2 regions of the Paraburkholderia sp. BL10I2N1 genome follow, and region 1 is predicted to be linked to the other one. Evidence: riboswitches for the same ligand, from Rfam matches in the RefSeq annotation. Region 1 holds a riboswitch; the other holds the start of a gene.
What was found. Region 1 has a riboswitch for cobalamin ahead of B0G77_RS00925 (TonB-dependent receptor). Riboswitches for the same ligand answer to the same signal wherever they lie in the genome.
Positions count from the first base shown of each region.

Region 2: another riboswitch for cobalamin. It lies ahead of B0G77_RS29785 (CbtB-domain containing protein); the one in region 1 lies ahead of B0G77_RS00925 (TonB-dependent receptor).

Region 1 covers NZ_SNWA01000001.1:200,285-206,158, reverse strand. The annotation lists gene lgt (prolipoprotein diacylglyceryl transferase) at 1-122, shown strand, start outside; gene B0G77_RS00950 (SIMPL domain-containing protein) at 221-952, opposite strand; gene B0G77_RS00945 (EVE domain-containing protein) at 1,170-1,628, opposite strand; RNA gene ssrS (6S RNA) at 1,756-1,937, opposite strand; gene B0G77_RS00935 (cell division protein ZapA) at 2,038-2,352, opposite strand; gene B0G77_RS00930 (ATPase) at 2,349-2,711, opposite strand; cobalamin riboswitch at 2,931-3,182, shown strand; gene B0G77_RS00925 (TonB-dependent receptor) at 3,270-5,210, shown strand; gene B0G77_RS00920 (iron ABC transporter permease) at 5,255-5,874, shown strand, end outside.
Region 2 covers NZ_SNWA01000002.1:1,727,224-1,733,097, reverse strand. The annotation lists gene B0G77_RS29815 (hypothetical protein) at 326-736, opposite strand; gene B0G77_RS29810 (lysozyme) at 723-1,298, opposite strand; gene B0G77_RS29805 (hypothetical protein) at 1,298-1,600, opposite strand; gene B0G77_RS44715 (PAAR domain-containing protein) at 1,866-2,402, opposite strand; gene B0G77_RS29795 (PAAR domain-containing protein) at 2,395-2,775, opposite strand; gene B0G77_RS29790 (histidine phosphatase family protein) at 3,118-3,699, opposite strand; cobalamin riboswitch at 3,744-3,883, shown strand; gene B0G77_RS29785 (CbtB-domain containing protein) at 3,925-4,134, shown strand; gene B0G77_RS29780 (CbtA family protein) at 4,147-4,893, shown strand; gene B0G77_RS29775 (diguanylate cyclase) at 5,393-5,874, shown strand, end outside.

The DNA.
Region 1 (5,874 bases):
CGCTGGGGCTTTCGATGGGGCAGTGGCTTTCGCTGCCGATGGTCCTCGTGGGCATCGCGCTGCTGGTGTGGTCGTATCGGCGCGGCAAGCGTCAGCAATCACAGGCGGTCGGCGCGAACTGATGCGTCTTCACAGGCAGAAAGGCAAAACGCCACGGCATGCCGTGGCGTTTTGCCTTTCTGCGGGCAATGAACGAAACGCCCCAATGGAGCGCGCCGTATTACTTCATCTGGACCGAACCCGATACATTCACCGTCACCGTGGACGTGCCGCCTTCGAGGGGCATCGGCGCGGCGGTCTTGGCATCGGCGCTCATTGCATGGGCGCTCATCATCATCATCGGACGCGGTATGAAGCTGTTATGTCCGACGTTGACTTCGCGAATGGTGTAGCCGTTGTAGCCGAACGCCTGTGCCGATGAAGCGGCCTGCTGACGGAACGACGCGATCGCCTGACCTGTGAGCTTCTGTTCGGCGGCGCGCTGCGCTTCCGGCGACAGCGAGAACAACACATTGCCGACCCGCATGATCGACGACATCTGTCCGGCGAGCTTCGATGCCGCAGCGAAGTCGTGCGACTCGAGTTGTACTTCCGTGCGGCCACGCCACGCGGAGATGCGCCCGTCGCGATCGGTTGACGGGAAGATCGAGAACGCCCCGGTGCGCGCGGTGACGCCAGCCACACCGCGGGCCTTTTGCAGAGCCGCGTCAGCGCGCTCGTTGAGCGTGCTGGTGAGTGAGTCTGGGTCGCTCGATTCCTGTTCATAGAACAGCGTGATGTTGACGACATCCTGCGGCACTTCCGTGCTGGCCTGCGCCGACAGCGACAACACGCCCGACGGCTGATTCTGCACGATAGTCTGCGCGCGGGCGGTTGCTGGCGCCAGCGACAACGCGAGCGGTGCCGCGGACGCGACAGCGAGAGCGAAGGCGAGTGCGTGTTTTCTGGTCATCGTTTGCTTCCTTCTTCGAACAGGTTGTAAGCGATGCCTCATATCGGGCGGGAGGCAGTTGAAGTCCAATCGGGCGCCCGCCGAGGCTGTCGCGATGCAGGCACCGTGCATCGGAGTGGCACGGTGCTTGCAGATCAGTTAGGCGTCTGTAAGATCAGGTTGGTTCCTCTACGCGACGGTCCGGCCAGGCGATGCCGCGCGATGTCGCGCACAGCCGCTAGGCGAGTTGCTTTGTAATGAAGCGCCATTCGGTTTCAGTGACCGGCGTGATGGACAGCCGGTTGCCTTTGGCAAGCACACGCATGTCCGCAAGTTCAGGATATTCGCGCAGCTTTGCGAGCGGAATCAACGGGATCTTCTTCTTGAAGGCCACGTCGACCAGTATCCAGCGCGGTGTCTCGCGGCTCGATTTCGGATCGTAGTACGGACTTTTCGAATCGAACTGGGTGGGGTCGGGGTAGGCCGTCGACGATACCTCTGCGATCCCGGCGATGCCTGGCTCTGGACAACTCGAATGATAGAAGAGAACACCGTCGCCCACCTGCATCATGTCGCGCATGAAGTTGCGCGCCTGATAGTTGCGCACGCCCGTCCAGGGAAGGGTGTGCCGAGCGGCTTTGGCGAGGTGGTCGATGCTTGCTTCGTCCGGTTCGGACTTCATTAGCCAGTAGCGCATGAGTCGATTTGAACGTTGAGAAGAACACAGGATAAGCGCAATGCGTGACGCGGTGCTAGCGATGCGGAACTACGAACGGAACACTACAAACGGAAACGGCATCGGACGAATGTCCGATGCCGTTGAATAGGTCCCCGCCATAGCCGCTAGGCCGGCATCCTGAACCGGGAGTTCAGAATTGGTCGCAGTTAGCAGCACTTCGGGTACATCAGACAGAGTGACGCGCACACCCGTGCTGCAAATTTCCGCAACCGTGCACATGGCATTGGTTCAAGGAATATATGACCTTGGCGAACCAGGCAGGGAAGCTGATAAAACTGACTGGATCCAGACGCTTGAGGTTACCTCGCGAATTGCTCTGAATCCGAAGCGGGCCCAATGTTCCAGATGGCCTGCCTCTGAACAACTTTTACTGCACACCGTACTGCTGGATTACCGCGCCCAGCTGTTCGTTCATTGAGTGCATTGTACGCCGGATTTCCTCGGCGGGAAATGATTCTCCGTGACGTACGCTAGCCTGCAACTTAAGCAGTTCCGATGCCAGCGACAGCGCAGCCATGACGGCAATGCGATCCTGGCCGCGAACGTTGCTGGTCGAACGGATCTTCGACATCTCCGCATCGACGCGAGCAACGGCTTCGAGCAGTGCGGCTTCCGTTTCCGACGAACAGGCGAGACGATAGGGCTGGCCCAGGATCGAGACTTCGATCTGCTTTGTGGTCATGCATTTTCTCCGTGGCGGGTGACGTCGCCGCCGGCTTCGGTTTCGACTTCCTGCTGCGACGACGCGAGCAGATCAAGTTGATTGTCCGGCTCGGCGTGCGCTTTCGCACGCGGGAGTTTTTCGAGGATGGCGTTCAGCCGCACCTGGGCGTCGTCGATCTTCGATGAAAGCGAATCGCGCTCCGCTTGCAGCGCGTTGCGCTCTTCGCGCATCTGCTCGAGTTCGGCACGCGCGGCCTCGCATTCTGCGCGAGCGTCGGCGAGCTGCTTTTCAAGCGCGCGACGCGCTTCGTGATGACGCTGGCTGATTTCGATCAGCCGGCCAATATTCTGTGAGAGTGTTTCGAGTTCGGTGAGCATGTGCTGCGTCCTCTAAAGACACGGCATTTTAGCGCGGAATGTGACAGCTTCCGACAATTGTCTCGTTTCGAGACGTAACATCTCTGCTTTATACCTGCTTTATGCCTGTTTCGAGCGAGTTTCGTGCCTGTGACATGCGGAAACTTTGCTCACATTGCACGCGACGTGCGCACGCGAATTGCAGGAATCGACCATTCTTGACGCCCCAGGAAGCCCCTCCTACACTTGCGGCACTTTGGTGCCCGCGCGCGTTTTCACATCGTGCGCAGTTAAACGGGAAACAGGAAGCCGCGTCCGCCAGGACGAGCCAACCTGTGCTGCCCCCGCAACGGTAAGCGACCGCATGATGTCATGCAGGTCGACCTGGGCGCGTCTCCGGCGAGGCGCGCAATGCCACTGCGCAATTCTTGCGTGGGAAGGCGGGTCGATGTGTCGCCAGCCCGGATACCGGCCAGAGTGAGGGGCGTCGTCCGCGTGGCTTCACGCCGGCGGACCGCCCTGTTACGCACCGGCTCGCGGGGAAGCAGGCCGGGCACGCTATCCACAGGAAACAACCGGATGTACACGCCCATCGCCGGCACGGCACTACTCGCCGTGGCCGGCTTGCCGCTCGGCGCGCAAGCCTTGCCCGCAACCACGGATGAAGCGCCTGCGCTCGCGCAGGATACGGCGCCGTCGGTCGCGCCGGGCAACATTGCAACCTCCAGCACAACGGCCGCTCCCGCCACGAAGTCCGCCAGCACCACGCTCACGCCGATCGTGGTGACTGCGGAGCGCGGCGCGCAGCCGCTCGCCGACGCGATCCCTCAGACCACGCGGTTCGACCAGCAGGACATCGCCGACACCACGGCGCGCGATCTGCCGGGTTTGCTGCAGCTCGCGCCCGGCGCGCAGATCGTGCGCAATGGCGGCCCGGGTTCGTCCTCGAGTCTATTCCTGCGGGGCGCTTCGGCACAGCAGTCGCTCGTGTTGATAGATGGTGTGCGTGTCGATTCGGTCAGCCTCGGTAGCGCACAGATCGAGCAGATCCCGCTCGACCAGGTCGATCACGTCGAAGTGGTGAACGGCAATGTGTCGGCGCTGTATGGTTCCGGCGCGATTGGCGGCGTGGTGCAGGTGTTCACGAAGGACGGCGGCGATCATCCACCGCGCTTCAATTTCTCCGTCGGCTACGGCAGCTATCACACGCAAAGCCAGCAGGCCGGCGTGAACGGTGCGCTCGACAGGGACGGCGCGACGACCTTCAGCCTGTCGCTCGCGCGGACGAAAGACGATGGCTTTTCGTCGATCGATCCCGCGCTCGCGCCGGTCAATCCGAACGCCAATGGCTATCTGAACGAAAGCATCTCGGCATCGCTGCGCCACACATTCAACGACAGGTGGGACGCGGGCATCCGCTATTTCCAGTCGAACGGAAACAACAGCTTCGACGATCCATTCGGCGCGCCCACCGATCTCAACAACCTGTACAGCAGGGTTCAGCAGGCGTCGGCATTCGCGGACGGTCGCGTGACCGACTGGTGGGCGACGCACTTCGTCGTCGCGACGGGCAACGATCGCAGCACGACGGCGTTGAACGGCCTTTATGCCGACCACTTCAACACCGACAATAATCAGTACACGTGGCAGAACGATTTCACGTTCGCGTCGCAGCAGAAGGTCAAGGCAGGCTACGAGCATCTCGACCAGAGCCTCGATTCGGATGAGTACGGCGCGCCCGCCCGTCACGTGGACTCCGGGTTTATCGGCTATACGGGGCGCTTCGGCCGAAGCCAGTTCCAGGCCAACGTGCGGCGCGACCAGTACTCCGATTTCGGCGGCGCGAACAGTTACTATCTCGGCTATGGCCACGATCTGAACGAGCACTGGAAGGTGACCGCAAGCTGGTCGAATGCGTTCCGCGCGCCGACCTTCAACGATCTGTACTTTCCGGGGAGCGGCAATCCGTCGATCCAGCCTGAACACAGTCATTCGATTGAAGCGGCGTTGCAGTACGCATCGGATGCCCTGGGCGTGTTGCGACTGACCGCGTTCCAGACGCGCTATACGAACCTGATCGAGTATCAACAGGTCACGCCGGGCGTGTATGTTGCGCAGAACGTCGGGCGGGCGAAGGTGCAGGGGCTCGAAGGATCGTGGAGCGGCCATCTGGGCAAGACTGACGTGCGTGCTTCGGTGACGTTGCAGAATCCCGTCGACGAAGACACGAACACCGATCTGAATCGGCGCGCGCGCCGCTTCGCATCGCTCTCGGTGAACCGCGACGTTGCCGGATGGCGCGTGGGCGGCGAGTGGATCGTAAGCGGCGAGCGCGACGATACCGGCAACACGCTCGGCGGCTATGGTGTAGTGAACCTGTCCGCGCGCTACAACATCACGAAGGCGTGGTACGTGGCGGCGCAGATCCAGAATCTCTTCGACAAGGACTATGAACTGGCCTACACATACAACACGCCACGACGCGGCGCCTGGCTCACGCTCGGCTGGCAGCAGCAGTGATGCGCATGGTGTACTGAGCCATTGTGTCTTCTGAAACCACGCCCATGAGTCGCCTCGCACTGCGTACCGTTGCCGGCATGACCGCGAAGCGCGCCGCGACGATCTGGCTCGTGCTCGGCGTGCTGGCGGTCGTCGTGTTTGTCGCATCGCTCATGCTTGGCAGCGTGCCCGTGTCTCCGCTGCGCGTGCTGGCTGCGCTGCTGCCGTGGCATGGCAGCAGCGCGTTGGCATCGACGGACCTCGCGGGGGAAATCGTCCGCAGCTTGCGCCTGCCGCGCGCGCTTGCCGGATTTGCGTGCGGCGCATTGCTCGCCGTTGCCGGTGCCCTGTTGCAGGTGCTGCTGCGCAATCCGCTCGCCGAACCGTACGTGCTAGGCGTGTCGGGCGGCGCGGCCAGCTTCGCGCTTGTCGCGATGATCGCGGGTTGCGCATGGTGGATCGTCGACGCCAGCGCATTTGCCGGCGCATTGCTGTCGATCCTGCTTGTGCTGGGGCTGGCACGTCACGACTTGTGGCGAGGCGAGCCGCAGGACACATCGCCGCGTTTGCTGCTGACAGGCGTCGTGATTGCAGCGGGCTGGGGCGCGGTCATCACGTTGCTGCTGAGCGTCGCGCCGGAGAGCCGTCTGCGCGGCATGCTGTTCTGGCTCACTGGCGACCTGAA
Region 2 (5,874 bases), on a different contig from region 1:
CGAGCGAGGCGCAGGAACAGGCGCGCTTGACGCTCGAACAAAAAGCCCCGCCGAAGCGGGGCAATCTCAATGCTGCGCGCCTAGAATTTTTGTTATTGCGTCACATTTTGGTTTTTTCGATGATTCCATATAATCCGGACAAGCAAGCCACTTATAAAACTCAAGTTCCTGTTTCGCAGTGTCGTTACGACATGCCGCCACCTGAAAATCAGTCCACCATAAGGCACTTGGCCGATTTATATAACAATGCCTTTCCCATGCCGCGCATCATAATTCCCTGTTTCAAAAAGTCGTGCATAAAGCCCTGCCAAAGTGGGGCTGATTCTCACCATTTAGTCATATTTAATATGTCTTTGAGAAACTTGTTCTGTGCTTTACGAGCATCATAAATGCACTGTTCGAATATGGCCGGAAACATTGAACCATCGTGTTCCGCCTTCCATCCATCACCTGAATCGCGTTGTAACTCGCAATATTTGATCGCGTCATCCTGTGCTTTCATATATTCATCGAGTAACTTTGTATGAACGTTTTCAGCGGGAATAGTTACTCTAATGCTTTTATAGAGTCGATTATTCTCTGCCGCAATGTCAACGCTCAGGCCGTGATAACATTCCGCATCCCCATAACCGCCGCCAAGATGTTTCAGGCAATCAGGATTAGTTTTTGCAGCTGCCGCGCCCGATAAGATAGCGAGGGACGCTAGACAGATAAGGCGGGGGCTAGTGAGAAGCATCATAAACCCCGGATTTGAACAAACGCGACTCAGCAACACGCCGGTTGCCAACCCCCTTATTTGTGCCTACACGATAATGCAAAATATAATCTGGCATTTCCTTGTAATGCTCGGAATTTATTTTTTTTATTATCTCCTTAGCGCCATCTCCCGCACCACAATTGTAGACAATGCTCACCAAAGCATCGTATTCATATTGATATAAAGGTACCTTTATGTCAGAGTTTAGGCGCTTCTCAACCTGCTCTATAGCCTTCTTCTTGAGGTTTCGCGCGCGTTCTAAGGAAATGGTATCCCCGACATTGATGTGATCGGAAGGAAGGATGCGATGCCCGCATCCGACTGTCGGAATTCCTACATTATCACGGTACGCCATCAGAATAAAACCTTCGATTACTTTGTGACCTCCGTAGATGCCGTTAAGAGTACCCGATTCCCACACGGCGATAAATGACAACCCGTCATTAGATACAAACCAAGGCTTGGAAAGCCGGCCCGTTTGGACGTTTACGCTTGAATTCGGACTGGTGTTTGTTACTGCGGTTGCGAGTGCATCAGGCATTAGACCTCCTGTTTGTGACCAAGGTAAATTCGGATGGATTGAGCGCCGTCTGTCTCATAGCGCGTTGTGCGTCCCTGCGAATCAGTTGCGCCGTGCTGCAGTTCGCCGGCAGGCATGCGAGCCGTGTAATACGTGTCCGCGAGCGCGCGGCCTTCACCGTCCCTGAGCGTGAACTGTTCGTCATAGGTAGCGCGTGGCGCGGATGCCGAACTGGCTTGCGCGCTGACTGCTGGCGCGCTGCCGCTGTCGATGTATTTGCAGCTACTTGCATAGAAGACACGACGCGCGGGTGCCGTTCGCATTTGCAAAGCCCGATATCGCCGCCAACCGCTTCCTGTGCGTCCAGGATACCGTCCCAGCCGCGCAGATAGTCCGATATCCCGCACCCGCAACGATTTCACTGAAAGACTGACACACTGAACACCACGCTTTTTGTCCTAGGTGCGTCTGCCCGCGCGTCCGGCCGTCTGGGCCTTCGATGGTTGCATGTTGCGCACCGCCGATCACGTGACTTCCATTCCCATTGCCGAGCGGATCGCCTTCCACGGCTGCATAGTAAATGGTCAATTACGCTTCCTTGTGACCCATGTAAACACGCAGGCGTTGCGCGCCATCCGTCTTGTAACGTGCCGTTCTGCCGGATGAATCGGTAATCCCGTGTTGCAGTTCACCCGATGGCAGGCGAACGGTGTAATACGTGTCCGCGAGCGCTTTACCTGCGGCATCGGTTAGCGTGAATTGTTCGTCGTAGGTTGCAGCCGGTGCGCCCGTCACAATGACGGATTGCGCCGCGCTCGCCGCGTTGCTCGCGCCCGCCGAACCCCGGTCCGTGTTGAGAAAGTATCCCGGATTGCTGCCGACGATTACCCAGTTCTTCCCGCACGGGCAAAGTACAGAATCGCCGTCAACAACAACGTTGCGCCCCTTATCGGATATTCCCTTGCCCGTTCCGAATATCCTGTGGGTCCCCTTGCAGTTGCCGCAGGTCGCCACGTCGCCATCCAGCGCGACCTTTTTCCCGTGATCGGTAATCCTCGTCGAGGAACCAATGACAAAACCGCCCGTTGTCGTCGGGTCGCCGTTCCGTACCGCTGCCTTACGCATCGGTGCCCCCTTCGTGCGTGGCAACGGTCGGGGGCATCGTATAGGATGGATCAAACAGGCCGGGAATCTGTTCGCCATGGCGGACCGTGATGCCCCATTCATCCTGCATTGTTTCCGTGATCGTGTCGCCGTTGCTCAGACGTGAACCGACCAGCGCGAGCGGCTTATCTTCACAGAGAGCGGCACAGCCTGCGCCGTCAATGATGGTGGCCGCGCTGCCGTCGTCGTAGGTGACCACATCGCCCACACGGGCGAGGCCCTGTCCGTTAGTCTCCACCTGGGTCGTTACCCGGGTGACACGCCCGCCGCGCCTGGTGCGCGAACCGATGGTGACAAAAAGGTACGTCGTTTCGTTTTTCTGCTGTTCCTGCATCTTTAAGTCTCCTATATAAATAAGCACTGCTTCACCACCCCGGAAGCGTACCCTTTCCAGAATAGCCGTAATTCCTCAGACGTTCTTTCAAGAATTGCCAGGCAATGACGGCCAACAGGTCGCGCGGATGCTCCAGCCCTGCCACCAACAAGAAAGCCGACCCTTGCGAGGTCGGCTTTTCGTGCCGGTCTGTATCAGCGCCCGTCGTTAGGGGTACCGCCGGTCATCAAAACGAGCGCGATCCCTCAGCGAGCCGCAGCCAGTTGCTGATCGCAGCCGGTATCCGCCACCGGTTCTGATCCCGATCGCGCAAGGCTGCGACGACCGCGACATCAACGATGCTCACTGCGTCTGGGCGGCCCACCACGTCCACCCGCCGCGGATCGAACACCGCAATTCGACGACCGAAAGCGGTGGAATTTCGATGCGCGCAAACGACTCGGGTGAAGCACCTAGCGCATGAACGATCGCTGCCCGGATCACGGCGGCATGCGTGACGGCGACGGCCGTGGAGGAGTGATCCAGCTCGAGCGCATCGAGCCATCCGCCGACGCGCAGGCGCACCGCTGCGAACGACTCGCCATCGGGAGGCGCCGCCCCGGCCTCGCGAGCCCATGCCGCCAGCGCATCGGCTTCTTCGCTGGCGACGTCTGCAAGACGCCTGCCACGCCATTGCCCCGGGTTCATGTCGGCCAGCGCTTCGACGGGGACGGCGGTGAATCCAAGCCCTTCAGCCGTGTCACGCGCGCATGCCGCGGGGCTGCAGAAGACCGCATCCGTCTTACCAGCCAGCGACATCACGCGCGCGCGGCATGCCGCGACCTGGGCGAGACCGCACGCGTCCAGCGGATCGTCGGCGGGAAACCGTCCGCTGCGCAGCGCCGCCGTTGCAGCGTGACTGATCAATAGCAGGCGTGTCTGCATCCTGTGTCCTTCTGGTTGAAAGTACCGCGCGCTTTGTCCATTCATCGCGCTGCGCAGCGAAGTTTAGCGCGTAGAATAACGGCACCGAAGCGAGGAAGCCGGTGTAAGCCCGGCGCGGTCGCGCCACTGTAATCGGTTCATCCACAAGCCGAAAGCCAGACCTGAGCTTCGTGTCATCCCTTCCTGTTCGACTATCGGGGCGCGTAACCCCTGGAGAGTTCCGTCATGACTGACACCGTTTTCGAGCCAACTGCTCAACCGACACCGATCCCCCTGCGCGAACTGCTTCCGTGGGTGGTCTTCGGCGGCTTGCTGCTGTTGCTCGCACTGTATTTCGTCGGCGCCGAACAGGGCGCGACTTCGCTGGTTCCTGGCATGTACGTGCACGAGTTCGTTCACGACGCTCGCCATCTGCTCGGCTTCCCCTGTCACTAACGGGGAAACTTCATGGTAGGCAAACTGTTATTGCGCGGGATGCTCGCAGGCATCGCCGCGGGCTTGCTCACGTTCGCATTCGCCCGGGTGGCCGGTGAACCGCACGTCAATCAGGCTATTTCATTCGAAGAAAAAGCCGCCGCCGCACGCGGCGAAGCGGCGGAGCCGGAACTGGTCAGCCGTGAAACGCAGGCGGGTCTCGGCTTGCTGACTGGCGTGGTGGTCTATGGCGCGGCCCTCGGCGGCCTGTTCTCGCTCACCTTCGCGTATGCGTACGGGCGGGTCGGCAAGCTCGGTCCGCGCGCGTTGTCGGCGGCGCTTGCGGCGGCGGCGTTCATTGCGCTGGTGATCGTGCCGAATCTCAAGTACCCGGCCAATCCACCATCGATCGGCGACCCTGAAACGATCGGCCAGCGTACCGGGCTGTTCTTCCTGATGATCGCGATATCAATTGCCGCACTGGTGTTCTCGCTGAAGGTGCGAGGACGCGCAGTCGCGCGCTTCGGCCAGTGGAATGCGGCGATCGTGGGCGGCCTGGTATACGTCGCGATCATCGCGGCGGTGCAGATCGCTCTGCCGACGATCAACGAAGTACCCGATGCCTTTCCGGCGACGCTGCTGTGGCACTTCCGCGTTGCGGCCATCGGCATGCAGTTGATCGTCTGGACGACCATCGGCCTGTTGTTCGGCTGGCTGGTCGAACGCAGTGAGCGCGCGCAGCAGGGTGGGCGTGCAGCTGGCAAGTCGGCCTGGCAGTAGCGGGCTGACTGCTTCCGGCGCCCGGGCTGCATCGCTGCTCAAGTCGTGCGGTTGGCCGTGCAGGCGCCGGCTTCACCGGAACTCTCGGCAGCCGTATTCTTCACATCATTTAGCAAGCCCAATCCCATCCGCGTGTTTCTGACGCCGAACCCGACCGTGCCGCCACGGTTGCGTTCGGCGTCTTGCCATGGTGCGGGACATTGTCCGCGCCCGCGCGGCTGGTGCCCGCAAGTCCAAGGTTGAATTGCTTTTAATGTGAGAGTCGCATGAAGAAAGTCTCAAGATCCGGCTCAACCTGCCGATAAGCAGATTCGTAAGGGCGGTTTACCGCTTCTCCCGATGGGGTCTAGGGGCGATGTCCGGAATATCCTGACCCCAGCGAAGCTGGCGTATCGTCCGCGGATTTCCGCGGATTGCAAGAAAAAGAACCAGAGAGAGCGAAGAAATGGGGCTGTCATCCGAAGGGCCAACTCCTGGGTTTAAGGCGTTTGCTGAGTCATTGCGTTCACGCCGATGGGCCGGACCGCTCTGGACCCTGTCGCTTGCGTTCGTGGCGACGATGCTCACCTGCATGGCGAGCGGGGCACTCAAGAGTATGGCCGGCGAAATCGCCCCAATCTGGCTGACCAACGCCGTGCTGCTCGCGCAGATGATGGTGGCGCGCCCGGGGCGGGTGGCCTGGGTGTTTGCCGGTGGGCTGGCGGGCAATCTCGCGGCCAATCTGCTCGGCCTGAGTCTCGCGGTCTCGTCCTCCTACACTGCGGCCGACATGCTCGAAGTGCTGGTGGCGTTCAGCTTCGCGCCACGTATCTCGTCGGTCGTCGAACTGATCCGTCCGAAGCAGCTCATCCGCTTTCTCGCTGGCGCCATCCTGCTTGCGCCCGTCCTGTCGGGGCTCGTCGCCGTAACCTTGCTGCGCGGACAACTCAGCGGGTATATGTTGCCGAACCTCGCCAACTGGTTCGTTTCGGATGCGCTGAG